DNA from 3 places in the Peribacillus sp. P4_D6 genome. Region 2 is predicted to be linked to each of the others. Evidence: riboswitches for the same ligand, from Rfam matches in the RefSeq annotation. Region 2 holds a riboswitch; each other region holds the start of a gene.
The links. Region 2 has a riboswitch for lysine ahead of dapA (4-hydroxy-tetrahydrodipicolinate synthase). Riboswitches for the same ligand answer to the same signal wherever they lie in the genome.
Positions count from the first base shown of each region.

Region 1: linked by a shared signal. The riboswitch ahead of AC1DVB_RS21545 (aspartate kinase) and the one ahead of dapA (4-hydroxy-tetrahydrodipicolinate synthase) in region 2 are both predicted to bind lysine.
Region 3: linked by a shared signal. The riboswitch ahead of AC1DVB_RS00115 (amino acid permease) and the one ahead of dapA (4-hydroxy-tetrahydrodipicolinate synthase) in region 2 are both predicted to bind lysine.

Region 1 is NZ_JBFUIQ010000112.1:61-9,182, forward strand. Features, by position in the region: partial or broken gene AC1DVB_RS21530 (electron transfer flavoprotein subunit alpha/FixB family protein) at 1-218, shown strand, start outside; gene trxA (thioredoxin) at 419-739, shown strand; gene uvrC (excinuclease ABC subunit UvrC) at 843-2,615, shown strand; lysine riboswitch at 2,677-2,853, shown strand; gene AC1DVB_RS21545 (aspartate kinase) at 2,943-4,175, shown strand; gene AC1DVB_RS21550 (YslB family protein) at 4,239-4,709, opposite strand; gene AC1DVB_RS21555 (succinate dehydrogenase cytochrome b558 subunit) at 5,093-5,701, shown strand; gene sdhA (succinate dehydrogenase flavoprotein subunit) at 5,772-7,523, shown strand; gene sdhB (succinate dehydrogenase iron-sulfur subunit) at 7,541-8,314, shown strand; gene AC1DVB_RS21570 (acyl-CoA thioesterase) at 8,578-9,042, shown strand.
Region 2 is NZ_JBFUIQ010000009.1:36,613-47,934, reverse strand. Features, by position in the region: gene tpx (thiol peroxidase) at 1-335, shown strand, start outside; gene AC1DVB_RS05420 (DUF1259 domain-containing protein) at 949-1,356, shown strand; gene AC1DVB_RS05415 (hypothetical protein) at 1,634-2,488, shown strand; gene AC1DVB_RS05410 (VanW family protein) at 2,532-3,443, shown strand; gene AC1DVB_RS05405 (carbon-nitrogen hydrolase family protein) at 3,667-4,425, shown strand; gene AC1DVB_RS05400 (D-2-hydroxyacid dehydrogenase) at 4,735-5,697, opposite strand; gene dapA (4-hydroxy-tetrahydrodipicolinate synthase) at 5,826-6,722, opposite strand; lysine riboswitch at 6,856-7,034, opposite strand; gene AC1DVB_RS05390 (spore germination protein) at 7,414-8,889, shown strand; gene AC1DVB_RS05385 (GerAB/ArcD/ProY family transporter) at 8,911-9,996, shown strand; gene AC1DVB_RS05380 (Ger(x)C family spore germination protein) at 9,993-11,081, shown strand.
Region 3 is NZ_JBFUIQ010000001.1:17,711-29,032, forward strand. Features, by position in the region: gene AC1DVB_RS00100 (metal ABC transporter ATP-binding protein) at 1-480, opposite strand, end outside; gene AC1DVB_RS00105 (metal ABC transporter solute-binding protein, Zn/Mn family) at 493-1,416, opposite strand; gene AC1DVB_RS00110 (LacI family DNA-binding transcriptional regulator) at 2,047-3,009, shown strand; lysine riboswitch at 3,266-3,451, shown strand; gene AC1DVB_RS00115 (amino acid permease) at 3,548-4,999, shown strand; gene AC1DVB_RS00120 (glycoside hydrolase family 13 protein) at 5,049-6,728, opposite strand; gene AC1DVB_RS00125 (Ger(x)C family spore germination protein) at 6,813-7,895, opposite strand; gene AC1DVB_RS00130 (GerAB/ArcD/ProY family transporter) at 7,892-8,992, opposite strand; gene AC1DVB_RS00135 (spore germination protein) at 9,017-10,528, opposite strand; gene AC1DVB_RS00140 (YhcN/YlaJ family sporulation lipoprotein) at 10,672-11,196, opposite strand; gene sugE (quaternary ammonium compound efflux SMR transporter SugE) at 11,251-11,322, opposite strand, start outside.

The DNA.
Region 1 (9,122 bases), on a different contig from region 2:
CGGGTAAAGTCGTAACACCTGACCTTTATATCGCCTGCGGAATTTCCGGTGCGATCCAGCATTTAGCGGGAATGTCCAACTCCAAGGTTATCGTTGCCATCAATAAAGACCCGGAAGCTAACATATTCAATGTGGCTGATTATGGAATTGTCGGAGATCTTTTCGAAGTCGTTCCATTACTTACGGAAGAATTCAAAAAACTTAAAGTTAACGCGTAATAGAAATAATACAGATGAGGGGCAAGACATTCGGCATAAGCCGATACATGTCTTGCCCCTTGTTTGCGCTAATGGGGAGGGTTTTTGGCCTGCATAGTTACTTTTTTTTTGGACATCCTACCACTGAAGCAAAATATTAGCATCGATTTGAGCAACAGTGGTATACTGTTTTTAGTTATTTGAGTAAATTTGAGGAGGAAATATATATGGCTATTGTAAATGCAACTGACCAAACTTTCACAACAGATACTAGCGAAGGTGTCGTTCTTGTAGACTTTTGGGCTCCATGGTGTGGACCTTGTAAAATGATCGCTCCTGTTCTTCAAGAGCTTGATACTGAAATTGGCGATACAGCAAAAATCGTAAAAGTGGATGTAGATGAAAACCAAGAAACAGCTGGGAAATTCGGTGTGATGAGCATCCCGACATTAATCGTCCTTAAAGACGGTGAAGTGGTCGATAAGGTTGTTGGTTTCCAACCTAAAGAAGCACTTGCTGAACTTATTGCAAAACACGCGTAATAGTAAGATAGCTAAAAAAAGCTTCAAGTCTGCGGACTTGAAGCTTTTTTCGCTATCTTGATATATAATGATTGTAAAAAAGGGAGAACAGGAGGCTGAATGCATGAATCAACAAATAAAGAATAAACTTGCCCTTCTTCCCGATCAACCTGGTTGTTATTTAATGAAAGATCGTCAGGGAACGATCATATATGTAGGCAAAGCGAAAGTGTTGAAAAATCGTGTCCGTTCTTATTTTACGGGATCTCACGATGGTAAAACATTTCGACTCGTGAACGAGATTGAGGATTTCGAATACATTGTCACCTCTTCCAATATCGAGGCTCTTATTTTAGAGTTGAACTTAATCAAAAAACATGACCCAAAATATAATGTCATGCTAAAGGATGATAAGACGTATCCTTTCATCAAGCTGACTGCGGAACGCCACCCGCGTCTAATCATTACGCGAAAAGTCAAAAAAGACAAAGGGAAATATTTCGGTCCTTATCCGAATGCATTTGCAGCTAACGAAACGAAAAAATTGCTCGACCGCATCTATCCCCTAAGAAAATGCAATACGTTACCGGATCGCGTTTGTCTCTACTATCACCTTGGTCAGTGCCTGGCCCCATGTGTATATGATGTAGAGGAACAGGAATATAAAAAAATGGTCGATGATATCAACCGGTTCTTGAACGGCGGGCATACTGAAATAAAAAAAGAACTGACTGAAAAAATGCTGGAGGCATCGGAAGAACTCGATTTCGAGAGGGCCAAGGAGTTCCGTGACAAGATTGCCCATATCGATATTACGATGGAGAAGCAGAAAATGATGACGACCGATTTCATCGACAGGGATGTATTTGGCTTTGCCTATGATAAAGGCTGGATGTGCGTTCAGGTATTTTTTGTCCGGCAGGGTAAATTGATAGAAAGGGATGTTTCGCTTTTTCCGGTCTACGATGAACCCGAACAGGAACTTCTTACATTCCTCGGTCAGTTTTACGAGATTACGAACCACTTTAAACCAAAGGAAATCTTGCTGCCTGAATCTGTGGATGCCGAAATGGCCGAAGGGCTGCTTGGTGTCAAAACGATTCACCCGAAACGGGGAGCGAAAAAAGACATGCTTAAATTGGCGAATAAAAATGCCTCCATCGCCCTTCAGGAAAAATTCTCTTTGATTGAGAGGGATGAAGAAAGAACGATCAATGCGGTGGAAAACCTCGGGAAACAACTGGGTATCTACACCCCGCATCGAATTGAAGCTTTCGATAACTCCAATATTCAGGGAAGTGACCCCGTTTCCGCTTTAGTCGTATTCATTGATGGGAAGCCGGAAAAAAGAGAGTACCGAAAATATAAGATCAAGACGGTCCAGGGACCTGATGATTATGAATCGATGCGTGAAGTGGTCAGAAGAAGGTATTCACGAGTATTGAAAGAAGGGCTGCCGCTTCCGGACTTGATCATCATTGATGGAGGAAAGGGACATGTCGAAGCGGTACGGGATATTCTGGAAAATGAATTAGGCTTGGATATTCCACTTTCAGGCCTCATTAAGGATGAAAAGCATAGGACCTCGCAATTGATGATCGGAAATCCGCTTGAACTTGTACCTCTTGATTCAAGGAGCCAGGAATTTTACCTATTGCAAAGAATTCAGGATGAAGTGCATCGGTTCGCGATTACGTTTCATCGCCAGCTGCGCGGGAAAAATGCGGTTCACTCCCAGCTTGATGATATTCCAGGAGTCGGGGAAAAGCGAAGGAAGCAATTATTAAGGCATTTTGGATCATTGAAGAAAATCAAAGAGGCGACGGCCGAGGAAATCATGGAAGCTGGCATGCCAAAAGGGGTAGCCGAGGGAATCGTTAGAAAATTACAAGAATAATCTTGCTACCGATAAATCTCTATGCTATGATTAAAAGGAATTTTTAACTAGACAACTTAAAAGTGCTGATAGAGGTGCGGAATTCAAGAGTAAAAACCTGGAGAAGTATGAGCTTCCATGAAAGGTTTTGAAAGGGGACGCCGCCGAAGGAAGACAAGACTCATACCTTGTCCTCCTGGTCCGACATTTAAGAAATGGCGGATTGTCAGGGTTTATACCCTGGAGAGCTATCTCACTGTGATTACAGTATTAAGATATGTGACCACAGCAATGAGATATTTCTCATTGCTTTTTTTATTGCCTAAAAAGTAGAGAGGGTGCATGAGGATGGCATTAATCGTTCAAAAATTCGGCGGAACATCCGTCGGTAGCGTAGAAAAAATCAAAAATGTTGCCAATCGGGTAATTGAGGAAGCGAAGAAAGGAAATGAGGTTGTCGTCGTTGTTTCAGCTATGGGGAAAACAACGGACCAATTGGTTTCCATGGCGCGTGATATTTCCGGATCCCCAAGCAAGAGGGAAATGGATATGCTATTGACGACTGGGGAACAGGTAACGATTTCCCTGTTAACGATGGCATTGATTGAAGAAGGACATGAAGCTATTTCGTATACCGGCTGGCAGGCTGGCATGCAAACGGAATCCGTTCATGGGAATGCCCGGATTTTAAACATCGATGCCACGAGGATCCAAGCCCAGCTTCAGGAAAAGAAAATAGTGGTCGTAGCCGGTTTCCAGGGTAACGATGCAAATGGGGAAATCACTACCTTAGGGCGAGGCGGTTCCGATACGACGGCAGTTGCCATCGCAGCAGCGCTTAATGCGGATAGATGCGATATTTATACAGATGTAACGGGTGTTTTCACAACGGACCCACGCTACATAAAAGGCGCGCGAAAACTCCAATCCATTTCTTACGATGAAATGCTGGAACTTGCCAACCTGGGGGCGGGCGTCCTTCACCCAAGGGCTGTCGAATATGCAAAAAATTATCAAATTCCGCTTGAAGTCCGTTCAAGCATGGAGAGAGAATCAGGTACGATCATAGAGGAGGAAGCAACTATGGAAGAAAACTTAATTGTACGCGGCATTGCTTTTGAAGACAGTATTACGAGGGTCACAATATATGGTTTGCCCCAATCACTTGGTGCATTATCCACGATCTTCACGACGCTTGCGAAAAACCGGATCAATGTGGACATCATCATTCAAAGCATGACTGCCGAGGATACGACGAATCTATCTTTTTCCACAAAAAGTGAAGATACGGAAGCGGCCTTGATCGTGCTGGAAAATAATAAAGAACAATTGGGATTCGACCGGGTCGAAACGGAGAGCGGATTGGCCAAAGTGTCCATCGTCGGTTCTGGTATGGTATCCAATCCGGGAGTGGCTGCCGAAATGTTTGAAGTGATGGCCAATACAGGCATCCAGGTGAAAATGGTCAGCACATCGGAAATTAAAGTTTCGACCGTCGTCAATGAAAAGGAAATGGTGAAGGCGGTTGAATCCCTTCATGAAGCATTTAAACTTGGTCAGCATGCAAATGTGCTAGCTTAAGTGTCAGGAGTCCAATAAAAAACAGACTTCCGGTAAAAAGGGTAAGTCTGTTTTCAGGGCTCATTAGATTGGATCTCTGGGATCCCATTGGATGGTGAATATCACTTTTTTTGCGCGGCGTTTGATTTCTTCCGTTGATTCGCTGAGGAATTTTTTTTGCAGTGAAAACTGCTCGGCAAGGAAACCGGCTTCAAGCTGGAAGTGACAATCAGGGTGTAAATCCAAGCGGCGGCTGATTATTTCACCCGTGAGGGATAATTCCATCTGGTGTTTCGTATACTTCAAGATTTCCAGATTGCCCCATCCAGCGCTTTGGAAAAATTCAATCACTTCCTGATCGCCATTCAATGGGAATTTTCTTGCTAATTGTTTACCTGCCCAATAGAGGATTTGATTAGAGTCTTTTCCGAGAATATCGTTCAATAGAACTTCTCTGATTAATTCGTACCCGAAAGCTGGAACTTTGAATTCTTCAGTTTGAATTTCTTCCGTTTGAATCTCTTCTTCTATCGCAGCAGCAATATTTTTTTTCATAGTTTATCGCCTCTTTCTGTAAATCTATTATAAACGTATTTCTTTTGCAAATTATACTGTTTTTTATTTATTTAAATAGCAATTGGAAAAAAATGAGAAATTATACCGAGATATTAATAGTTAAATTAGAAATTTATTCAAAATATCATCTTGACAAACAAAAAATACCCAATATAATCCAATAAAATCTATTCTGAAAAAGAGATTTCTTGTATCCGTTTTCTTGACGCACATAGAAGTCAGGAGTAAAATGGACATGTCACATAATTGTAAAGGAAGTATAGAGGAGTTTTTTGACTCTATACTGTATTTTCACGCGGAGATAAAAGGTAGCCACCAGTTTATCTTTGCATGATTTTTCACAAATTAAGGGGGGGCACTTAGTGGCAAAAAATCGTGAGTTTGGGAATCGCAGGCTTCATTCACTTCTAGGAGTAATTCCAATTGGTCTATTCCTAATTTTTCATTTATCTGTAAACTTTATGGCAACAAAAGGAGAAGAGACTTTTAATGGGGCAGTTCATTTAATTGAGTTTACGCCCGTGAAGATTTTGGTAGAATGGGTCGTCATCTATCTACCGCTCATTTTCCATGCTGTGTACGGAATCTATATTGCCTTTACAGCAAAAAACAATTTAGGCAGATTTAGTTTCTTCCGTAACTGGATGTTCATGCTACAACGCCTAACTGGAATCATAACGTTGATTTTCCTTGTTTGGCATATATGGGCAACTAGAATCCAAGCAGCTATGGGTGCTGAAGTTAACTTTGACATGATGGCAGAGATTTTCTCTAATCCATTCATGATTGTGTTCTATATTGTTGGTATTATCTCGGCAATCTTCCACTTTGCTAATGGATTATGGTCATTTGCTGTGAGCTGGGGTCTTACAGTTTCACCAAGATCGCAAAGAATCATGACTTACTTTACATTGATCGTTTTCGTTCTTCTTTCTTATATCGGAATCAGCGCAATTTTCGCATTCGTATAAGAAGATAGAGTTCATTTATAAGAATTAGGAAAAACATAGCTTGGCTAATGGAAATAAGGGAGTGACAGAATTGGGTAAAGGTAAAATAGTTATCGTTGGTGGAGGTCTAGCTGGATTAATGGCTACGATCAAAGCAGCAGAGCTGGGACAACAGGTTGATTTATTTTCTTTAGTGCCTGTTAAACGCTCTCACTCAGTTTGTGCCCAAGGCGGAATCAACGGGGCAGTAAATACAAAAGGTGAAGGGGATTCTCCATATATCCACTTCGACGATACAGTTTATGGCGGAGATTTCTTGGCTAACCAACCGCCGGTTAAAGCGATGTGCGAAGCAGCACCATCCATCATTCATATGTTTGACCGTATGGGTGTTATGTTCAACCGTACTCCGGAAGGTCTTCTTGATTTCCGTCGTTTCGGTGGTACTCAACATAGCCGTACAGCATTCGCTGGTGCAACAACTGGTCAGCAATTACTTTACGCATTGGACGAGCAGGTTCGCCGTTATGAAGTTGAAGGCCTTGTAACGAAATATGAAGGCTGGGAATTCCTTGGAGCTGTTATCGATGATGAGCAAACAGCACGCGGTATCGTAGCACAAAACCTGACTTCAATGGAAATCAAATCATTCCCTGGAGACGCAGTCATCATGGCGAGCGGCGGCCCTGGAATCATTTTCGGTAAATCAACGAACTCAATGATCAATACAGGTTCAGCAGCTTCCATCGTTTATCAGCAAGGTGTTAATTATGCTAATGGTGAGTTCATTCAAATTCACCCGACAGCAATCCCTGGCGATGACAAACTTCGTCTAATGAGTGAATCCGCTCGTGGTGAAGGTGGACGTATCTGGACATATAAAGACGGGAAACCTTGGTATTTCCTTGAAGAAAAATACCCTGCTTATGGTAATCTGGTACCTCGTGATATCGCGACTCGTGAAATCTTCGACGTATGTATGAACATGAAGCTTGGCATTAATGGTGAAAACATGGTTTACCTGGATCTATCACATAAAGATCCTAAATTACTTGATATTAAACTTGGCGGAATCATTGAAATCTACGAGAAATTCATGGGTGAAGATCCTCGTAAAGTTCCAATGAAAATTTTCCCTGCCGTTCACTATTCTATGGGCGGACTTTGGGTTGATTATGACCAAATGACTAACATCAAAGGTTTATTCGCTGCAGGTGAGTGTGATTATTCACAACATGGCGGTAACCGTCTTGGTGCCAACTCACTTCTTTCTGCAATCTATGGTGGTTCAGTCGCTGGACCGAATGCCGTTAAATATATTGAAGGCCTTGCTAAAACTTCAGAATCCATTCCTTCTTCATTGTATGAAGGGTACGAAAAACAAGAACAAGAGAAATGGAATGAAGTCATGTCTCTTGATGGTAACGAAAATGCGTACATCCTTCACAAAGAACTTGGTGAGTGGATGACACAGCATGTTACTGTAGTTCGTTACAATGACAAGCTGAAAGAAACGGATAACAAGATTCTTGAGCTGATGGAACGTTACAAGAAAATTAACATCAATGACACGGCAAAATGGAGTAACCAAGGAGCTGCATTCACTAGACAGCTGCAAAACATGATGCAATTGGCCCGTGTAATCACGATTGGTGCGTTAAACCGTGATGAAAGCCGCGGAGCGCATTACAAACCTGATTTCCCAGAACGTAATGATGAGGAATTCATGAAAACTACTATGGCAACATTCAAAGGCTTGGATCAAGCACCTGAATTCCATTATGAAGATATTGATGTATCACTGATCGCACCGCGTAAACGTGACTACACTACGAAACACTAAAGAGGGGGAGCAAAAAAATGGTTGAAACTAAATCTGAGACTAAAACAGTCCGTTTTATAATCACTCGTCAAGATACACCGGATTCAGCTCCTTATGATGAGGAATTCGAATTAGCGTACCGTCCGAATATGAACGTAATTTCCGCTCTAATGGAAATTCGTCGTAATCCAGTAACGGTACAAGGCAAGCACACTACAGCAATCGCATGGGACATGAACTGTCTTGAAGAGGTATGTGGTGCTTGTTCAATGGTTATCAATGGTAAACCAAGACAATCATGTACAGCTCTTATCGATCAATTAGAGCAGCCGGTTCGTCTAGCACCAATGCGTACATTCCCTGTTGTTCGTGACCTGCAAGTCGATCGCAGCCGTATGTTCGACTCATTGAAAAAGGTAAAAGCATGGATTCCAATCGATGGAACGTACAACCTTGGACCAGGACCGCGTATGCCAGAAAAGAAACGTCAATGGGCTTACGAGTTATCTAAATGTATGACTTGCGGTGTATGTTTGGAAGCTTGTCCGAACGTAAACAGCAATTCAGACTTCATTGGGCCACAACCATTATCACAAGTTCGTTTATTCAATGCACATCCAACTGGTGCAATGAACAAAGCTGAACGTTTAAATACGATCATGGGTGATGGAGGACTTGCAAACTGCGGTAACTCACAAAACTGCGTGCAGTCTTGCCCTAAAGGCATTCCATTAACGACTTCGATTGCTGCGTTGAACCGTGATACTACGATCCAACAATTCCGTAACTTCTTCGGCAGTGATGAAGTTTAATCATGAACATGAAAGAACCTGTATCTTATGATATGGGTTCTTTTTTCATTGTTTTACATACACAGGCTTGGTTGGGAATCGAGAGAATCATAAACGATTGATAGCTGGGGTTGAAGTGTAAATCCGGCACCAGGCCAACTGTGAAGGATTTGTGAAGTGAGCTTGATAATTTACCCTGCTTTCAATAGAAAATCCTTTTCATTATCGTTGTTTTCTTATAAAATGAGTGAATAGTCATTCAATTCAGAAAGGGTGTGCACAAGTTGGGCAAAATATCATATATCGATAATATAACGGAGTGGATCAATGATTTTTCTTTTAAACATGAGATTAAGATCCGCTTTTCGGAAACTGATATGTTTGGGCACTTGAATAACACGATTCCTTTTACTTATTTTGAGGAAGCTCGGATTGAGTATTTCAACAGTATGGGGTTCATGAAGGATTGGACCTCGGCTGAATGCGGTGAGATGCCGGTTGTTGCCAATTTACAGTGTGATTACCTTAAGCAGATGTTTTTCAATGATCAATTGACAATCCATGTGAAAGCTGACCATATCGGAAATTCTTCAGTGGACCTACACTATATGGGGACTAAACAAGATGGTTCAATTTGTTTAACGGGCAGGGGGACGATTGTACAAGTGTCCAAGGCCACCGGGAAGCCGGTACCATGGACGGAAGACATGAAGCGTTCGATGCTGTATACTGTGCTGGAACATTCCTAAAAATATTTCCATTTAGACAAGTAAAAGAGTCACTCCATTGCCCCAGCCGACATACTATATCTTGACTAAATAGACACCCA
Region 2 (11,322 bases):
CAAGGCTCTTAAATGAAGAAGCAAGCAAAATGGGTGATGATGTAGCGGTGTTGGCTATCAGCGCAGACCTTCCCTTTGCTCAAGCAAGATGGTGCAAAGAAAGTAATGTCGAAGCTATAACCATTCTTTCCGATCACTTTGATTTGTCTTTTGGTACTGCATATGGAACGTATATGAAAGAACAACGATTGGAATGCAGGGCAGTATTTGTAATAAATCAAGAAGGAACCATTAAGTATGTGGAATATGTACCGGAAGTCACGGATCACGCAGATTATGAATCCGCATTACAGGTAGCGAAGGAAGTGATAAATAAAGCTGGTGCAGCTAAATAAACATTTTCCCTCACGAAGGATAGTAAAAGTACATTCTATTATCCGCAAGGCCGTCCGATTTTCAAAAGCTGGACGGTCTTTTGTTGATACTGAATTAAATTAGTAGTTTTCCAGTGACTTATTCAGGTCTCTTTCTAATGTCAAAATATAATTACTAAAATTAAACATTAATTCCTTTTATTTGAATGATAATCATGCTATAATGAAAGTCCAATAGCTTTATATAATATGGAAGCGCTTCCTTATTCAAGGGAGTGCCCTTTTTATGTTTTCACTTACTTATTAACATAACAATGCTAGAAACACCTGAAATAGAAATAAGTATACGTGTAAACTCCTGAAACCCGTCATCTCAGCTCCTGCCACTTCAATTTCTTGATGATACAACAAACAGCCCCTGCAATGATATTTTTTACATCAGCGAATGGTAAAATCTATCGAGGGACTATTTCCTTTTTAAAACTACTCTTCTGGTCATATCCATTCCCACTTAAGAAAGATCCGTGGTTTAATTCAATAAAAGTTAAAAAGCCCTTGCCTTCTTTTATTTCTTGTTGAAGGTGAGAGCCTTTCATTGTTCCCAATTTATCAATGTAAGCATCTTTAGTTTTTCATGAGTTCGGAAAAACGAAGAAGATTATGTCAGGAATATGCAAGAATTTTAGGCGGAGACGGAATGATTACTCCAGAAGGAGTATGCTTGGTGCAAAAGTTTCGTAATATTAGATTCACAATACTTGATCGCAGAACGCAATCTCCACTAGTCAATCCGCAATTTTTTACGTTTGAAAATGTTGATAGTAGGGGGAATGCGTTAAATTTAGGGGAAACAGTTCTTTTACAAGAAGAAGTTAACCCGTTATTAACTGAACTCAGAAAAAGGGACCTTTTAGTTACTTCTATTCATAATCACTGGTTATTTGAAGAACCTCGGGCAATGTATATGCACTTTGAATCGATTGAACCACAACTAGATTTTGCTAAAAAAGTTAGAGATGCATTTAGAGTATTAAAAGTGTAGTCAGACTATAAGAGGCAAGCCTTACATCAGTGAGATTATCAATCCCACTGATGTTTTCTTTTTTGTATATCATGTCTTTTATTTTTCTTCGGAGCAGGCCGCATGGCATCTTGTGCAGTTTCTAAGTTACCGAATTAGGAATATCAAAAGTACATATTAGAACATCATTACTAGCATGTCTGAGCCTTTTTAGCTTAATTTGAAGAATTTCCAAATTTTCAAAGGTATTCAATTTATTATGTCCTGAAATAATAAGAAAAAATGCAGGAGTGGCCAAATGAAAAACAATATATTATATCAAGTAATTATCGCTATTTTTATATTTGTCTTAATGGTCGATCAGTCGGTCTATGCCATGGAATGGGAAGATGAAGAAGGACCTATAAGTTTTAAAATTGAGATGTTACCTTGGGAGATTGTAAATAACATTATTCCTGATAAAACAAATTTCACCATAATCGATATTGAAACTGGTTTATCATTTAAGGTACAACGAAGGGCAGGCAGCCATCATGCCGATGTACAGCCATTAACCAAAGAAGATACTCAAATCATGAAGAAAATTTATAATAATAAATGGAGTTGGAATAGAAGAGCCATTATTGTATTAATCAATAATCAAATGATAGCTGCATCCATGCACGGAATGCCACATGGTGCTGGTGCTCTTCCAAATGGTTTTTCAGGTCATTTTTGTGTTCATTTCTCTGGAAGTATTACGCATCGTTTGAAAAACGAAGATCTTTCTCATAAATTAATGATATTGAAAGCCGCTGGTAAGCTTGATGATTATATACAAACCGTAAATCCTTATGAACTTATTCGTATTTTCACCATTGCCATTAATCAAGGAAATCAGGAATTATTAGCAATGACCTTATCTAATCCGAGTCAAGCCAACGATGTCACTAAACTTGTTAAAGATATTACATACTTTGGAGTGGTTGACCCTTTAAGACAACCGCCTGAACAGCTAAATGGTCTATTTCTCGTGGATGTACCCGTTCAAGTAGCTATTTATAAGAAGAAAGAAGGCAAAGAAATAAAGGTTATGCATTTTATGATCCGCAAGGAGAGTTTGCCTGATCGTTGGTTTATTGATCAAGATGCAATTTATGAAGACTTGAGGTGAAAATTGTGAATGTTCAAGGAAACCAACATAGGAGGTGCATTCAATGAGATTAACATGGATTGCCGGACTTTTGCTATTCGTTCAATCAGTGAATATTTCAGAAAGCTTATTGGTAACCCACCAAGGACAAACGATTGCCAGTGTCAACCATGCTGATATTACGATGCCCTACCTGGATGTTCCTATGTTGGATGTGGATAAATACAATCAATTTGTCGAAAAAATAGACCGGCAAGTTTACCAAAAACCTGTAAATGCCACAATGGACAAGCAAGGTAATATTCTACCTGGGCGGGTAGGTTACAAGCTATACCATCAAGCCTTTAAAGAACAATTTCATTCCTTTTTGTACAGTAGTAGATCATACAAACTAGAAGTACCTTTGCTTGCTATTCATCCAAAGGTTGACAGCGAAATGCTTGCGGAAATTCGTGAAAAAAAGATAGGTGAATATAGAACCTATTTTAATGTGAACAATAAAAATCGTTCAAATAATATCTCACTTGCTGCTGAAGCCATTAATAATTATGTCGTGTTTCCAGGAGAGGTCTTTTCTTTTAACCAAGTTGTTGGCAAGAGGTCAGTAGAAAAAGGATATTTGCTCGCTCGGGTTATCGTTAAAGGAGAGTTTTCTGAAGGGATTGGCGGAGGGATTTGCCAGGTTTCATCCACATTGTTTAATGCTATCGACAATGCAGGGTTGCAAACGGTTCAACGCTATTCCCATACAAGGAGCGTTCCGTATGTTCCATCTGGCCGCGATGCTACAGTAAGCTGGTATGGGCCTGATTTTAGTTTTAAAAACAAGTACAATCAACCGATCCTGATCCGGGCTACAATCCAAGGAGGAATGGTGAGTATCAAGGTTTACTCTTCAGATATGATCAATTATAAAATACGAAAGATTCCCGATGCTTCAAAGCAGATATCCAAAGAACAAATTATTCGTTCGTAAAAGTACCGTATACGAATGGGGGCACCTTAGGCAAATTTGGTTTATATATAGAAGAAACTCGTAAAAAAACAGCCTTTGCTCATTAGAGCAAGGGCTTGTTTAGAGATGGGGAGGAAACAGCTTTTTCTTTATCGGGACAGATTACTTGAACAAGCCAATTCATGTCCATGCTACAATCATTACAAGCATGACCATAATATAAGTTGATGTTTAGGAGACCACTATGGGGAAAATAAAAATAGCTTTACTGCACCTATTGCCCATCGCTGGTGATGTGGAGCATAACCAAAAACTGATTGAACAAGCCATTCATATTGCAGCAAATAAAAATGCCGAATGGATTATAACACCCGAACTATGTGTCAGCGGACTTCAATTCAATCATAAGGTTGGGACTGGATGGATTAACAAGCAACCTGATGCTTGGATGAATAATTTGGGCAGTAAACTAAAGAATTTGAAAAGCACTGTATTTTTGGGCTGCCCTGAAAAAGGCAGTGACGGAGAGTTGTATAATTCTGTGTTTGTCATAGATAAAAAAGGTCATTTAATAGGTAAACAGAGAAAAATCAGTGTTATTGATGATTGGTCAGCATCAGGGGAAGTATTGGAGCCAATAAAAACAGACAATGTTGAGGTTGGTATTATGATTTGTGCAGACGCATATAACAAAGATATTGCTTGCACCTTATCTGAAAAAGGAGCAGAAATATTACTTGCACCGTCTTCTTGGGGTCACGGATTACATGGTCCGGAGGGAGAATGGGAACAAAGGTCACTAGAAACAGGGCTGCCCGTAATAGTCTGTAATCGTACTGGCGAAGACGAAACGGTCCGTTTTTGGGATGCAGAAAGCATGATCATAAAAAATGGTGTACCCCTCCTGACTCATAAATCAAAACAATCAGCCATACTTACCTTTGAATGGGATTTACAAAGCATGGATTTACTATCGACTCATTTCGACATCGAGTACATATAATGAGAACATACACCAACTCTTGTTGATAAAGGGTGCGCCAGTTTCTTATGGAACGATACATGAGGAGATAACAAATGGATGGTGGTACATCGCCACACGGTAATTCCATCGAAAAAAGCCTATCTCTTGTGAGGGTTTTTGATTTGTAAGAGGGAGATAAAGCTAAACAAATGAAAATCCACTTTCAATAATCCTTGAAAAAAATCAAATTATTCACTTTTAGTTTGTAGGTCGCATTCCTCCGTTGAAGAATGCGGCCTTTTCAATAAATATTTAATTGCAAGCAAATAACAACAATTCTAAACGGGTTTAATACCCTCGGTTCCGATCTACCATTCCATTTAATGGTTGTTCACTTGAAAATCGCTTTAAATTTTCTATGAAAAAGCTGCTCACTTCGTTAATCGTACTTGGTCCTGACAGGTGGGAAGTGACAAACACATTGGGCATGGACCAGAAGGCATGTTCTTTTGGCAGCGGTTCTGTCTCAAATACATCGAGGACTGCTCCCTGTAGATGTCCTGCTCGCATGACAGAAAGTAAATCCCCTTCATCTATCAATGCTCCGCGGCCAACGTTGATAAGGTAAGCGTTGGACTTCATCGCTAAAAGAAGGTCCTGGTTAATGATATGATAAGTGGAATCCGTTAAAGGAAGGGTCAGGACCAAATAATCCAGATCTGTTACAAATTCACCCCATTGGTCTGGAGTAAAGTGGAGATCCACGAGTGTTGCTTGTTTTCCCCTAAAGCTTAACCCATGCACATTCATATCAAATGCCCGGGCTTTACGTACAAGTTCAGCGCCAATCGATCCAAGTCCAGCCACCCCGATTGTTTTCCCCTTTAGAGTTTCAGAAATGAAAGGATCCCATCTCCGCTCCAATTGCGATTGTCTCATCCGAGGACCGTCTTTCACTATGTCCAAGAGAAACGAAAATACATATTCAGAGATGTAAGCACCAAATTGGTCAATAATTCGAGTTATTGTAATGTTTTGAGGTATCGATTTGTCTGCAATCAAATCATTGACCCCGGCTCCCATTGATTGAAACCAGCGAACAGATGAGGCAACTGGTTTACTTAGTAATTGCGTCGGGAAATTCCATCCCAAAATAACTTCAGTGCCGGGTAAATATTTTTCTGCTTCCTCCAAAGTTTTCGCTGTCTTTACCGATATAAACCCACTATTTCGGATATGATCAGCATAAGCATCGACCTCTGATTGAATAGGACTAAATACAAGAATGCTTGGTTTGTGTGTACCCCCCATTGGCTCTCTCCTTATTGATTCTTTATATATAGTATAATTTCTTTCTCCTGAGTCGTACATGGATAAAAAAACAGTGCATTTCTTTCGAGTATGCACTGCTTTTTAAAAATTCTCCAGAATCATTAGTTTTATTTATTTAATAAAATGGCTTCTGCGTTACTAGGCTGTAGAACTATTTGCAGTGCTCTTTCTTCTTCATCGTTTAAAGGGATCAATGGTAAGCGGACACCTCCAACATGTACCCCCCGCATATTTAATGCAGATTTTACTGGTCCCGGGCTTGGTGCAGCAAATAATGCTTTCATGATTGGAAGAAGTGTACGATGTGCAGCGGCAGCGCCAAGGACATCACCATTTTTAAAGCTATTGATCATTTCTTGCATTTCATTACCAATTATGTGTGAAGAAACTGAAACAACGCCTGTTCCACCGATGGCTAAAACCGGTAATGTCAACCCATCATCGCCGCTGTACAAAGTAAAATCACTAGTTGTTTTGCTTATGATTTGTGCCATGGCATCCAAGTCACCACTTGCTTCTTTTACTGCCACGATATTGTTGATTTTTGAGAGGCTGACAATCGTCTCCACTGACATGTTTACAACACTTCGACCTGGAATATTATAAAGCATTACCGGTAATGAAGTGGAATGGGCAATAGCGCTAAAGTGCTGAAATAGTCCTTCTTGAGAAGGCTTGTTATAGTAGGGGGTGACGAGCATGATTCCGTCGACTCCTGCTGCCTCTGCTTGCTTTGTTAAGCTGATGGAAGCTCTCGTGTTATTTGAGCCGGTTCCAGCTATGACTGGAACTCTTCCATCAACAACATCTACAACAAATTTGAATAAATCTATTTTCTCTTCTTGAGTTAAGGTAGGGGACTCTCCAGTTGTACCAGCTATTACTAATCCATCAGAACCATTAGCAATCAAATGGTTTACTAAAGTTCTCGTAGCATTAAAATCAACCTCTTCATTATGATTGAACGGGGTAACCATTGCGGTTAAAACTTGGCCAAAATTCATAACTTCACACCCTTTTGTATAGTTTTTAAAAATATTCAGAGGTGGTTAGGGCCATTCAGGAGTAAACGCAAAAAAGCAACAACGAGGATTCGCTGCTGCAGTAGAAACAATATTTACCAAAAAATGTTTCCGCGCATAAGATAGCCCTCCATATAGTTTCCTATATGACAGTCCTGTATTTATTCAATAGCAGAACCAGCTTCAAGAACATGAGATTCTTTCCGCTTCGGCAAATTCCCCTTTCCACAATAGTCATAGGATCTCATTCTCCTCAAAATGTGTACTAATGGTCTTTGCTCCTCTATCCTCACTTCAAAAAAATTTGAAGTAAGAAAATATTTAATTGATTGTAATATAACAGGGAATCCCTTCTGTTGCAAGCCTAATTATGAAGTTTTTTAAGAATGCTGGAAATCTATGGAAATGGCTAGAGTATTGGGGTGGATTCATCTTTATTCGTTATAGGCTGAATAAATATTCAATGGACGAGGGAGCAGTAGACAATACAACTCCCTTTAACTCCCTTTAATGATTCTTTTTCATTTATCCGATTAAAACTCACTAATAAATTTATTGAAAATTACAGTTGGCCGCTAATTTTAATCAGTAATTTCAACTAAGTATTCGTGCGTATAAAATCCTACCATTCGTTAATAATATCCATATCTTACAATCAAAGGAGTGGAGTCTATTGAAAAGATATTCATTCTTTAAAAAGCAAGAAAATCACAAATCTACAGACTTCACTGATGTACTCGAACATCTGCAAAAGTCCAAGGACTTCACAAGCTTTACACTCAATTTTGAAAATGAAATATACTGTGTATCTTTTTTCGATACATTAATTGATAAAGATATAATGCATAGAGACCTCCTTCCTTTTTTACATACAAATTCTTCAACTCTGGAGGAGCTTGTACACAACTTGCCAATAGAGGGGCTTGTTTTTACAAAAAATCCTGCTGAACTACAAAGTCAGCTGTTAATGGGTTATATAGCCATAACATTAAATAATCAATCTGATCAGGCAGTTTTAGTTAAAGCAGCAAATAACACTTCGAGGCAAGTTACACTGCCAGAGGTAGAGTTCAGTGTTGTCGGTCCGAAAGAGGCACTGGTCGAATCACTTGATACGAATTTATATTTAATCCGAAAACGGCTTCCAATTGCAGAACTTGCTGTTGAAGAAATTATTGTTGGGAAGTTATCCAAAACAAGAGTAGCTGTGCTTCATATAGAAGGAATTGCAAATAGCGAGAATGTAGAAACCGTCATACAGCGCATATCTGATTTAAGGGTTAACCAAATAATTGATAGCTCCTATATTTCACAAATGATTGAAGATAATAAAAATTCTCCTTTTCCTCAATTTATCGATACGGAACGACCTGATCGATTGGCTGCGGTACTAGGAGAAGGCAAAGTAGTGATCTTGGTGGATGGAGCTCCACATGGCTTACTTGGGCCCTCCACATTCTTTGAATACTTTGCGGCATTCGAAGATTATTTTCTCAACTGGACGATTGCCTCATTCTTTAGGCTTATTCGTTTTTTTGCTGTATTGTTTTCCATCCTAATGACCCCCATATATGTCGCAGTTCTCACTTATCATTATGAGTTGATCCCAAAGGATTTAGTCAGTACGCTTGTGATTTCTCGTAGCGGAATTCCATTTCCACCGATTTTAGAAGCATTAATCTTGGAATTAGCCATCGAACTTCTCAGGGAGGCAGGAGCTAGACTGCCGACTAAAGTAGGTCAAACAATAGGTATCGTAGGTGGTATTGTAATTGGGACGGCATCTGTTGAAGCAGGGCTAACGAGTAATGTATTATTAATTCTTGTTGCATTGTCGGCTCTTGGTTCTTTTACTACACCTGTTTATCAAATGGGTAATACCATTCGCTTAATTCGATTTCCTCTCCTACTCATGGCTTATTTTTTAGGATTGTTTGGTATAGCTATCAGTTTTTGTTTTTTGCTTGTGCATTTACTGAGGATAAGTTCCTTAGGGAGGCCATTTCTTGAACCATTATATCCGCCAAGGATTTATGATATGCGGGATGCCTTGATTCGTTTACCATTTTTTCTTCAGGCTAAACGTCCAATTGAGGTTCAGACGGAAGACACTGTTCGGTTAGAACCCAAGGAAGATTCTAAAGACTAAGTGAGAGTGGAGGTTTCTTACATGAACGATAAAAGTGATCAAATCTCACCATTTCTAGTCTTTTTTTTAATCGTTAAAATTCAGATAGGTGTAGGGGTCCTGGGATTTCAAAGGATAATTATTAAATCTGCTGGCCATGATGCTTGGATGGCGGTCATTATAAGTGGTGTAGTCTTTTCATTGGGTATTTGGGGGATGTACAAGCTATTAAATCGCCACGATATGGACTTAATAGGCATACAGAAACGACTTTTTGGAAAGTGGCTTGGCGGTTTACTAAATATCATCTGGATACTGTATTGGCTGATGGTGGGTATTTCTGTTTTAAGATCCTATCTTGAAATCATTCAATCATGGGTATTCCCCCAAATTAACACATGGATGGTGACCTCCATATTTGCTTTATTAATTTATTATGTGGTTTTAGGTGGGTTTAGAGTGGTCGCCGGTATTTGCTTTTTAGGGATCAGTATCCCTTCTTATTTAATTCTAACTTTTTATTTCCCGCTGGAATTCACACATTTTCGCAACCTATTACCCATTTGGGATCATTCTCTTAAAGACATGGCCCTTGCATCTAAGCAAATGTCATATAGCTATTTAGGCGTTTCCACTTTAATGATGTATTATCCATTAGTTAAGCATCGTAAAAGTACACAAAAGTGGGCGCAACTAGGAAATCTTACTTCTGTTTTCCTTTATTTATGCCTAACGATCCTGACAATAGGGTTTTACAGTGAAGACCAAATCAGTAGATATATTTGGGCAACTTTGTCCTTTTGGGGAATTGTACAAATGCCTTTCGTTGAACGGTTTGAGTACATAGGAATCGCTACATGGGTCTTAGTTTTAGTACCTAGTGTATGTCTCTATATGTGGGTTTCGGCAAGGGGGATTTCACAATACTTTAAAATGAAGCAGAAAACAATTTATGCTCTACTATTAATTTTATTGGTTGTGATGACAAATCTAATTAAAGGCAGGGGAATGATTAATCAATATGTGGATTACATTTCAAATTTAGGTTTGATTTTGGAAATTCCTTATATTTTATTTCTGGTTTGTTTATCTACTGTCATGTCAAATAAAAAGGAAGATAAAAAATGAGAATTTTATTCGCGAAATTGGCCCTGATACTTCTTTTAATTAGTGTTCTCTCAGGCTGCATGGGGGTGGATAGCAAAGTTCTCGATGAAATAAATTTGGCAACAGCCATCGGATATGATTATGTCGATAAGACTCATTTCGAAGCTATCGCTGTAACACCTCTTTATTATCCTGATAAAACCATTAAAAATATTACCTATAGTTCGAAATCATCACTTAGTAAAGACGTGCGAGATGAGATGAATCAGCAATCTGAAAGACCCATCTTTAGTGGGAAATTAGAGGTGGTCTTATACGAAAAAAGGCTTGCGAAACAAGGGATATTCTATCTAATCGATACATTAATCAGAGACCCTTCAATTGGAACTACTTTAAAACTCGGCATTGTCGAAGGAAGTTCAAAGGATGTGTTAAGCCACCAGTTTGGCAACATAGATAAAGGAATTTATTTATCTAATACAATTGAGCAAAATATAAAAATGGGTATGCTGCCTAGAACTAACCTCCATCTTTTTTTGTATGCTCATTACTCTGAAGGAATGGACCCATTCTTACCTATCGTAAAAGCATTGGATGGGAAAGTTTATATTAAAGGAAATGCCATGTTTAATAGTAAAGGGGAATACGTGTATCAGACTACGAGCCGTGAAAATGTTATTTTCAAAATGCTATATGAAAATACAACAAGCAAGGAAGGGTTCTCTACAAAAATTGAAGGGAGAGAATTTGCTTCCGTCAACAATATAAAAACAAAAAGGTCTTATAAGATTTCAAAGCCGATGACAGATACTCCTATAACGATCGATCTCGAGATAAAGGCACTATTGCGAGAATATACCGGTGATGAAGTAACTCCTAAAATGATTAAAATTATAGAAGATAAAATGTCCAAAGATGTGAAGGAACGCTCGGAAAAATTATTGAGGAATTTTCAAAAACTACATGTTGATCCCCTGGGGATTGGCGAACAAGTACGCACGAGGACTAGAAGCTGGGATAAGAAAAAATGGGATGAAATTTATACTTCTATCCCGATAAATGTGAATGCTAAAGTTGAAATTTTAGAATCGGGCGTTGTGGAATAGGAGTAAACGGAGTTGCGGTTTATTAGGGAATATAAAGCGACAGGAGTTCTTCTTAATAGGGAGTTGATTTTTAAAATATCAGCATCATTTACAGGATGCTTTTTTTTGTGCTGAAAATTATTTTATAAATTTCCATCTGCAGTCTATGTATCTAATTAATCTGAAAATTCCTTGAACCACCACTAGATTTTGCTGATAAAGTAAGACGCAATTAGAGTATTAAAAGTGAAGTCAATGGCAG
Region 3 (11,322 bases), on a different contig from region 2:
ATAAATATCCGCTTCCTGTGCCAGTGCCCGGGCCAGGAATATCCGTTGCTGCTGTCCGCCTGATAGCTGGCTGATCTGGCGGTTTGCGTATTCTGCCATCCCCACCTTCTCCAGGCACTCCATCCCCTTCTGCCTTTCGGACTTCCCTGGTCGCCTCAGCCATCCGAGATGACCATATCTGCCCATCATCACGACATCAAGTGCGTTGGTCGGAAAATCCCAATCCACTGACTCCCGCTGTGGTACATAGCCGATGCTCTTCCTCATCGATTTGTAAGTAGAGCCCTTGATCGTGATGTGCCCCGATATTTTCGGGATCAATTCGAGTATCCCCTTTATCAAAGTGGACTTCCCTGCTCCATTGGGGCCTATGATTCCGATTAAATTCCCCTCCGGCACCTCAAATGAGACATCTTCGACAACCGGCTTCTTATGATAAGCAATCGTTAAATTCTCGACCTTCAAAGCTGCTTGATTCATAGTTTCTCCCCCCTATTTCAAAGCACGGACGATGGTGTCCGTGTTATGACGGACCATTCCGATATACGTTCCTTCTTCCGTCCCTCTTTCACCCATGGCATCCGAGAACAATTCACCGCCGATTTCCACTTTGTGGCCCTGCTTACCTGCTCCTTGAATGACAGCCTCGATAGCCTTCCTCGGTACGCTTGACTCTATGAAAATCGCTTTTATTTTGTTCTCCACAAGATAGTTCCGCATATCCGTCACATCTTTCGATCCATATTCCGATAATGTATTGATCCCTTGGAGCCCTCTTACGTCCAGGCCATATGACTGCCCGTAGTACCCAAAAGCATCATGTGCCGTAACGAGCACCCGTTGGTCTTCTGGCACTTTATTGATTTCCTCATGGACATATTTATCAAGTTCCTCCAATTGCAGAACGTACTCCTCATAATTTTCACGATACTCCGCTTCATGGTCCGGGTCCTTGGCAATCAATTCTTTCTTAACTGCCTCCGCAGCAACGATCCAAAGCTTTACATCAAACCATACATGGGGATCATGCTCCTTTGCACCCACTTTGCGAAGTTGGTTCTCCTTGAAGTCTTCCGTTACGGCAATCGTCGGTTTATCCTTGCTCATCATTTCAAATATATCCGTCATTTTCCCTTCAAGATGCAATCCGTTATAAAAAATCATATCAGCCGAATCCAATGTCTTCACATCACCCTGCGTCGCTTTATATAGATGGGGGTCGACTCCCGGTCCCATTAAACTTGTGACCTCGACATGTTTACCGCCGATACTCTCAACCAAATCCCCAATCATTCCCGTTGTTGTAACGACATCCAGCTTGCCATTGCCATTATCGCTTTCGGCCGTATCATTCCCGCACCCCGTTAAAACCAGCAATGCAGCAATCACGCCTCCAATAGATTTAAGAAAACCCATCCATATTCCCTCCCTTTTTCATCTTTCCAAAATAGTTTGCCGTGCGCAAAATTAAGTGTAAATTTTTTTCATTGTCGCAAACGCTAAAAAGTTTCCTCTACACAACTTATTTTATACTATACACAAATATACAAAAAAAGTGCAACTATTTTTAAACATTTCAAAAAGGCGAATGACTTTTACACACAGCAAAAACTGTCAGGAGGCCCCACTAGGCAGCTTCCTGACAGTCAGTCATTCCGAATGATGAAATTATATTTATATTGTGGAGTTTTACTGGTGAACATAACTAGGGGGAGCTATTTCTGAACGACGTGAAATTTACGAATAAACGCGGTTTCCACGCGTAAAACCGCGAACTTCTTGACGGGCATTGCCACTCATTTCTCCTGTTTCAAGGAAATGGCCAAGTACGCAAATCCCAATTCGATTCCGCAAAGCAAAAACAGGGTGATTAAAGTTTGAAACATCATGTTTTCCTCCTCCTCTAAGACTTAGACCAATCTTAAAGGATGAAACCAATACCATAACAAGACCCTATTTGCAGAAATCAACAGCAGTCCCCACTGTTCCCTTGCCCTGAAATGGGTTTCATACTGTACAATATAAAAAAAGAAAAACGGTGATACCATGACAAATATTAAAGAAATAGCTCAATGTGCTGGTGTATCTGTCTCAACAGTGTCTCGTGTATTGAATGATCATCCATATGTAAGCCCCGATAAAAGAAAGAGCGTCCTAGAAGCGATCAATCGTTTGAATTATACGAGAAACATCAACGCCATCCATCTTTCAAAAGGGAAAACCAATCTTATCGGCGTCATCATCCCCTTCAACAATCACCCATATTACGGGGCAATCGTTAACGGAATCATAAAACAGGCAAATGCAATTGGCTGTCATATCGTCATCTTTCAAACAAATTATGACAGGGAGAAAGAGATCCAGGCTTTTAATATGCTGCAAATGAAGCAGCTCGATGGCATTATCGTTTGTTCAAGGATTTCGGAAATGAAAATCCTCTTGGATTATCAAAAATACGGACCGATTATTTTATGTGAAGATACCGCCCAGGCTGAATTCTCATCCATCAGCATTGATCATTATGCAGCTTTCTCCTGTGCCCTTGAGTACGTGATTGCTAAAGGATATAAGAAAATCGGATACAGCCTCGGCCGTAAAAAGAGCAGAAACAGTTCCCATCGTACAAAGGCCTTTAACGATATCATGAGTAAACATCAACTGATAAACAATAAAGAATGGCTGTTTGAAGGCAGTTATCACATTAAGGACGGTGAACAATTGTTTCAGGAATGGAATTCGATGATGGATAAACCTGAAGCCATCATCATCACGAATGATGACACGGCGGCGGGCTTCATTCTTACCGCTAAGAAATTGGGTATAAGGGTACCGGAAGATGTGGCCATTCTCGGCTTCAATAATGATAGCCTTGGCGAAATGCTCGACATCACGACCATTTCCTTACCGCTGGAATGGATCGGGAAAATGGCAGTGGATCTCTTTGAGAATCCTGAAGAGGTCAAACATGTAAAACTGGACTATGCCCTAATAAAAAGGAAAACCGTTTAGTTATCAGGATGTGCTATATTTTAGTGCATCGTCACTTGATTCTTCTTACTGCCATCATTCATTAACTAGGAAAAAATAACCACATGAAATAATCATTGCGATATCCCAGAAGTTATTTTATAATTTTGATATAGTAAAGTTTACTCAATTACTAGCAATCTATTAGCGATTGCATGAATTTCATGAGTAAAATCGTCAGACGTCACCTACAAACTGACGCCAACGATTTTAGAAAATTGAATACTTCCTCATTTACCGATGAGTTAGAGGCTGCAGCTTATAAAAGTAAAACGGACGAGATTCTGGAAAATTAAAGACTCCGTTTGAAAGGATAAGTTGCCGAAGTTAGGGTATATTCCATGTATATTCTTGCTGGCGGTGTTACCGAATAGGAACACCACTGTCACGTTTTTTCAAAAAAGCGTGGGGAGCTATCTTCGGAAGGATAAACGGGTTTATTATAAACAGCCGTCGATCTTTTTCGACTGCTGTTTTTTTATTTTTCGTTCCCTTCCAATAAAAAGGAGTGTAACATCAATTGTCAAATTCACAATCACCTTCAAGCCCTACTGAATTGAAAAGGAGCCTGAAAGCGCGTCATTTAATGATGATTTCATTAGGTGGAACAATTGGAACAGGTTTATTTTTAGCAAGTGGCGGTGCCATTCATTCAGCCGGTCCCGGCGGTGCCTTGGTGGCATACGCGGTCATCGGCATCATGGTTTATTACTTAATGACAAGTCTTGCAGAAATGGCGGCGTTCATGCCAGTGGCCGGTTCGTTCCGTGTCTATGCATCCAAATTCGTCGATCCGTCCTTCGGTTTTGCGATTGGTTGGAACTACTGGTATAACTGGGCAATCACCATTGCCGCTGAATTGGCAGCCGTTGTCTTAATTATGAAGTTCTGGTTCCCGGATAGCCCTTCAATCATCTGGAGTGCCATTGCGTTAATCATTATGTTTCTTATCAATTACATGTCCGTTAAAGGTTTCGGTGAAACAGAATTCTGGTTTGCCATGATCAAGGTCGTGACAGTCGTCATTTTCTTGATTACGGGTGTTCTGATCATTCTTGGAATCATGGGTGGGAAAGACCCAATTGGTTTTTCCAATTTCACAATGGGCGAAGGTCCCTTTAACGGAGGGTTCTTCACGATTCTAGGTGTATTCATGGCTGCCGGCTTTTCATTCCAAGGTACGGAATTGCTTGGAGTGACTGCTGGTGAAAGTGAGGATCCAGAAAAAAATATCCCAAAAGCGATCAGATCCGTTTTCTGGCGTATCATCTTATTCTATATCTTAGCCATTTTTGTAATTGGCATGATCATCCCGTTCACCGATTCACGTTTACTGAGTGAAGATGTTGCCGTAAGTCCATTCACGCTTGTATTTGAACGGGCCGGCCTTGCATTTGCTGCATCCATCATGAACGCGATCATTTTATCATCCGTACTCTCTGCCGGTAACTCTGGCATGTATGCTTCAACCCGTATGTTATGGGACTTGGCACGTGATGGGAAAGCACCGAAATTCCTAGGCAAGTTAGATAAAAGAGGAGTGCCCGTGAATGCACTTATCGTGACTTCCTTAGTTGGCTGCGTTGCATTCTTAGCTTCATTTTTCGGGGATGGCGTCGTTTATATCTGGTTATTGAACGCTTCAGGCATGGCAGGATTCGTCACTTGGGTAGGGATTGCGATTGCCCATTATCGGTTCCGCAAAGCTTACGCAGCTCAAGGACTTGATATGAATGCCTTACCATTCCGGGCAAAAGGCTTCCCATTCGGGCCTATATTCGCGCTTGTCCTTTGTATTATCATTATCATCGGACAAGGCTATCAGGCTTTCAGCAGCGATGGGATCGACTGGAATTCAATGTTCGTTTCCTACATTGGCTTGATTCTATTTTTCGTCCTATGGTTCGGCTATAAAATTAAGCATAAAACGAAAATCATTCCGCTAGAGGAATGTGACCTTAAATCAAAATAATACGCAAAGGACCTGTTCTTCCCTAACCGGAGAAGGACAGGTCCTTTTTTCATTTCAAATGATAAACACGGCATTCATATGGTTGCAGGGGTTTGCTGGAGATTCCTTCTTCCTCCTGACCATAATTGCCGATCAGCTTTGTGGCAGAATATGCATGCAGCTCTTCAGGCAAAGTATAAGAGGCCTGCTCTTCTTTAAAGTTGCATAGCACCAATAACTTCTCTTCCTCAAACGATCTCGTGTAGGCAAATATTCGTTCATCATCCGGCAACAGCAGTTCAAAACGGCCATAAACGACGATATCATGTTCCTTGCGCAGTTGGATAAGCTTTTTATAAAAATGAAAAATGGAATTCGGATCATTATAAGCCTTTTCTGCATTAATCTCGGGAAAATTGGGATTAACCTTAATCCAAGGGGTCCCGTTCGTGAATCCTGCGTTCCGGGAGTCATTCCACTGAATCGGTGTCCTCGCATTATCCCGGCTGCGGGCGTGGATGGCGGACATCATCCGCTCTTTTGACCAGCCATGTGAATGGACGAGTTCGTCATATGAATTCAATGTTTCGATATCCCTGTATTCATCGATGCTTTCAAATGCAACATTGGTCATGCCCAGCTCTTCCCCTTGATATATATAAGGTGTACCTTGCAGCATATGAAGACAAGCGGCAAGCATCTTTGCGCTTTCAATACGATACTTTCCATCATTACCAAACCTCGAGACAACCCGGGGCTGATCATGGTTGTTCCAGTATAAACTGTTCCAGCCATCCCTCTCCAAACCAGTCTGCCACTTGGAGAGGATTCGCTTTAAATCGGTTAGCTTCCATTTATCGTTACTCCATTTCCCTTCTGGTCCCCTCCCCAAATCCATATGTTCGAATTGAAAGACCATATGTAGCTCACCACGATCTTTACCTGTGAACAATTGCGCTTCCTCCGGTGTGACGCCTGGCATCTCCCCAACCGTAATCACGTCATGTCCAGAAAGGGCCCGTTGATTGATTTCCTGCAAAAACTCATGTATGCGCGGGCCATTCAGGAAAAAGGGGCTTCCATCACCATACTGCTTTTCATGCTGAATGGCTCCATCTGAATAGCTTTGATCTTTTGAAAGGAAGTTGATGACATCCATCCGGAAGCCATCGACACCCTTATCCAGCCACCAAGTCATGATGCTATAGATTTCTTCACGGAGCTTAGGATTCTCCCAGTTTAAATCCGGTTGTTTCCTGCTGAATAAATGTAAATAATATTCATCGGTTGCTTCATCATATTCCCATGCTGAACCTTTAAAAATGGACTCCCAATTATTTGGCTCTTTTCCATTCCTGCCAGGTTTCCAAATATAATAATCGCGTTTCGGATTATCTCTTGAGGATCGGGATTCCTCGAACCACGGATGTTCATCTGAAGAATGATTGACCACGAGGTCCATCATGATCTTCATTCCACGTTCATGAACGGCCTTCAACAACCTATCGAAATCAGTCATGGTCCCGAATTCAGTCATGATTGCTTTATAATCACTGATATCGTACCCATTGTCATCATTGGGAGATTGATAAACTGGGGATAGCCATATCACGTTCACACCCAGCTCTTGTAAATAATCGAGCTTCATCAAAATCCCGTTTATATCTCCAATACCATCGCCATCACTATCCATAAAACTCCTTGGATACACTTGATACACAACTGCCTCTTTCCACCATGCTTTGTCCATGCTTTTCCCCCTTTTTAGCCGCATTGACACAATCCTTACACCAATACCCTATTATAAAGGGGGGAACTCCAGAATATTCTACTTTTATTCAGCTATTCCCGTTTGAATCATTTCAATATCCAGATCGACCTCGATTGGAATATCGGGATATGTCTCCTCCCAATGCTTTTGATCAAAATTTCTTGTTTTACTTTTAGCATGATCACCAAGTGCAAGCGGATCTATATGGTTCTCCTGAAACATGGTTACCATCTCATTTAATTTTTTACCAATGACCCGCTCGGCCCTGGCCTCTATTTTATTCAGGTCGACCGCTTTGCCCAAATCATAGCCTTGGACCTCTAGCAGACTCGCTTTCATTTTCACTTCAATCCTGGCCTTAGGGTCTTGATTGGCATTCGAAATATGATAATGGACACGTGACTCCACGTTATTGATATCGGTAAAGTCATTTTCCTTCCATTTAATTTCATAACTCCCCAGCTTGAAATTTTCACTAAGGACCTTATATAAGAAGCCTTCCTCATAAGGGATATATTTACCAATATAACGATCCTTTTTAAACAAGGCGATTCCCCTTACCCGTATTTGATCTCCTGTAGTTTCCAATAAGGGCAAGACCGGATCGATCCCGTTACCATGACACGCATATAAATACCTGTGAAGGTCTACATTAGGCAAATTGGTCCTTATATTCTGTTCGATCAGCTCCTTCACTTGAACCCCTGGAGTTTTAATCAACTTCGGCTCCATTTTAACTACATCCTCCGCTTTGCCATGAACGACCGCTAAATACAAATCCCTTCCCACCATTGGGTCACGCCTATATGTATCGACATAATCATTCAATCCCTTACTTGCCAATTCCTCACCATATAGAGTGACTGTCAGTCTCCCGCCGACAATCGGGTATGGTGTTTTTGCATTTTCCTGCTGGCGGGCCGCCTTTATATCATGGGAGTCCGCTTCATATACTTCTTTACCTAGAGCTGCTTCCTCCCCAGGCTGGGGAACGCTGACCACGACCGTACCCTTGATTTTCTTGTCTCCGGCATCATCATAACCTACGACTTCAGCAATTAATATATCTTCTAATATTTGCTTTTCCATGCCGCAGGCCGCCATCAAAAGGCTCGCTAATGTTAATAAGAGGAGTTTGATTTTCATGATTTATGCCCCCTGACTTTATAGACGACCGACTGGCATATGAATAAGAGAGGAAGATACAAATAAACGATATAAAAACCAATTTGCGAACTGATCGTGTTAAACTTATCGATCCTATAGCGGTTATCCAAAAAAATGCAGGAAACCAAGATGATGATCAGAATGAGAACCATCATCTTTTTTTGCCTAAATCCGAATACTCTTTTCGCTGTCCTGCTTGCTGCCCAAACCCCTAGGCAAACATTCGGCAGCACCATGAACAGCCAAACGGAAATCCCTATGTATTCGAACCTTTCAATGAATGGAAGGTCTACAATCTTCCATAACGTCAAAGTTGCCCAAATTACATCTTTCAGCTGATCTTGATGATAGTAGGCTAATGAAACAAGGATGGATACCACATATATCACCATAGTGAACAACGCCCCTAAGTGGGCCCACTTTTGAGATTTTTCACGATTTTTAATGAAAGGATAATAAATGAGGATTAATTCAAAGCCAAGGTAATTCAGGGTCATTTTCTTACAGGCCTTCATGATTTCCAAAAAGGAATGATCAAGAAAAGGACCCAAATTTTCAAAGTGGGCGTACTTCAAAGGGAAATAATTCAAAAGGAATAATGGCGATGCGATTATAAAGCCGATTATGCAAAAACCGGTAATGACCCTGAAACCTCCCTCCACAAAGTTATACACGAGGATTAGAATGATGGTTATCAGCATCAGAACATTGACACCAGGGAACATCCAAACCTGAATGACTTCTAAATAAGTCCTGATAAGAATGATGGAAATCATGATAAAGTAGAGGATGAATAAAATATTGAAAGCATTTCCGACCCATTTACCAAACAAATCCTTGTGGATGGCAATCAAATCAAGTGTTTGGGGGCCCCTGCCCAAAAGCTTGAAACACATCCAAAGCAGAACATTTATGATCAACCCTGATATCAGGACCGATATCCATGCGTCTTGGCCAGCCTCTTTCGCTATGATCCGTTCAAACCCCAATATCCCTACTCCAATCTGCATGCCGGGCATGAGGAAAAAAACAAAAAATGGAGATATTTGTTTTGTTTCATTTGGTTTGACTTCCATTCCTTCTCACCGCTTTCTACTTCCTTATTCATCGATATCATTACGGGGGTTTCGTTTTTCCGCCTCTTTCCTTATCCTTAGTGGATTTTCCGTCCGCAGAAACTGCGGGCGTTTTTTCTGCTTTGAAAAAGGGAGGCGAATCAGACTATCTTTAAAGTCATGAATTCTTAACGGGTACAGCGGGTCTAAATAAGGACTGCCAAGCGAAGTCAATTTCAATAAATGACTTAAAATGAATGCACTGCATAAAGCTATTCCAAACAGTCCGTATAACTGGGCAGCAATTAGAAAGGGAAAGCGGATAAGGCGAATCGTATTGCTGATTTGGTAAATCGGCACCGTAAATGAAGCCAAGGCAGCTAAAGCGACAAGCATCAACAAGACATTACTGACAAATCCCGCTTCCACAGCGGCTGTACCGATGACTATACCGCCAACAATGCCGATGGTGGAGCCAACCTTGGCAGGCAGCCTGACCGCCGCTTCCCTCAGCAATTCGATCGTCCCTTCCAGCACGATCGCTTCCAAGATCGGCGGAAAAGGGATCACTCCCCTGGATGATATTAAGATTGGCAGCAAATCCATTGGGATCACTTGATAATGATAGGTTAAAACGGCCACATACAAAGGTGATGACAAAACGGAAAACAGAACGGCGAAAAGCCGAATCAAACGGAATGAAGTGCCGAGATTCCAAATTTGAAAATAATCTTCAAATGACGAGAAGAATGAAATGATGGTATTGGGACCAACCAATGCATGAGGAGATCCATCCAGCATGATCCCTATTTTCCCTTCCGATAATACACTGGCCAGATGATCAGGCCGCTCCGTATCAATCAATTGCGGGAACATCGAATTCCGATTATCCGTGATCATCTGGCTTACGAACGAAATATCGACGATTGTATCATATTCTATATCTTCTATTCTCTGTATGACCGACTTGATGTTCTGTTGATTTACCACCCCATCTATGTAGAGTACCGCTACCCTTGTTTGCGAAATGCTCCCGACCCTAAATTCCTTGGACTGCAATTCAGGAGTGGGCAACCGGTTACGGATCAAATTCAAATTCGAATCAAGCGATTCAACAAACGCCTCCTTGGATCCAACGACCGTATACTCTGACTCAGGTGTGGAAACTTGCCTTTTCACACTGTGAACACACGGAATGAGCAAACACATTTCATCATCTTGCTTGTATTGAATCATGATCGATCCTGCCAAAACCAATCTTTGAATGTCTTTTAAATCAGCCGTCAATTTCATATCTTCCATTGGAATATCGCCTTTTAGTTGCTTAAGGACCTTCTTTGGCTGATTCGACATGACCGCCAATACTTGTTCATGGAGCTGTTGTACACTGACCAGTGAATTGAAGTAGGAGATGATATAGCCATCATCATTCGGGAATTGGAAGGTAAGGAAATCATCAGATGCTTTAAACTTTTTAAGGAGTTCCTGAAAATCCTTGGAAGTAACCTGAAAGGATCCTGAATCCATTTCCCCCTTGCCCTTAAATAGCCTCACCATCCCACCCCCCATACAAAGTTTTTCGTTCATTCGATTATTGTAACCACCCTATTTAAAGTTAGTCATGTTCCACAGATATCTTAAAAATAGGAAAAGACCTATCCGGAATCCACCGGATAAGTCTCCACTCCTTAATTTCCCAATTATCTTGAACTTGGAAAGATCCGTGTTACAAGTTCACGGAACTCTTCAGCAAATCCTTCAACAGGTTTTCCATTCTCGATATCATTCGCATACCTATCCATTCTTTGAACAAAGTCCGGATTTGCCGACACATAAACTTGGTCTACAGATGGATCCGCTCCCCTTACTGCATCAGCAACCCTTTCTTTAAGGTCATTCGAGATATCCTTATCTCCGCCGTCTTTTAATACTGCGCCTACATAGGCATTATTTTCAGTCACGATGACCTTTGCGTTACTTACTTCCTTCAAAGCTTCGACTCGATTTGAGATATCCTCGGAGACCCTCATACCGTTTACGCCATTATCATTATTATCATTATTGACATTTTGCCTTGTGTCGCTTACATTCATCGGATTATCCAAATTATCCTGATGAGTACGATTCAGGCCAAGGTTTTCACTGGCGTCTTCTTTATCATTCGTTGCACAACCTGTAATCACTAAAGCCAGCATTGTACTTGATACTATCGCTTTATAGTTCATATTCTTCACTCCTCAAATATCATTTAACATTACTATTTGCGAGGAGTGGGCAGATTATTCAGAAGAGGTGACCTTCAAGCCGATAATTCCAACCAAAATAAAACCCGCGAATACCAATCGCATCGC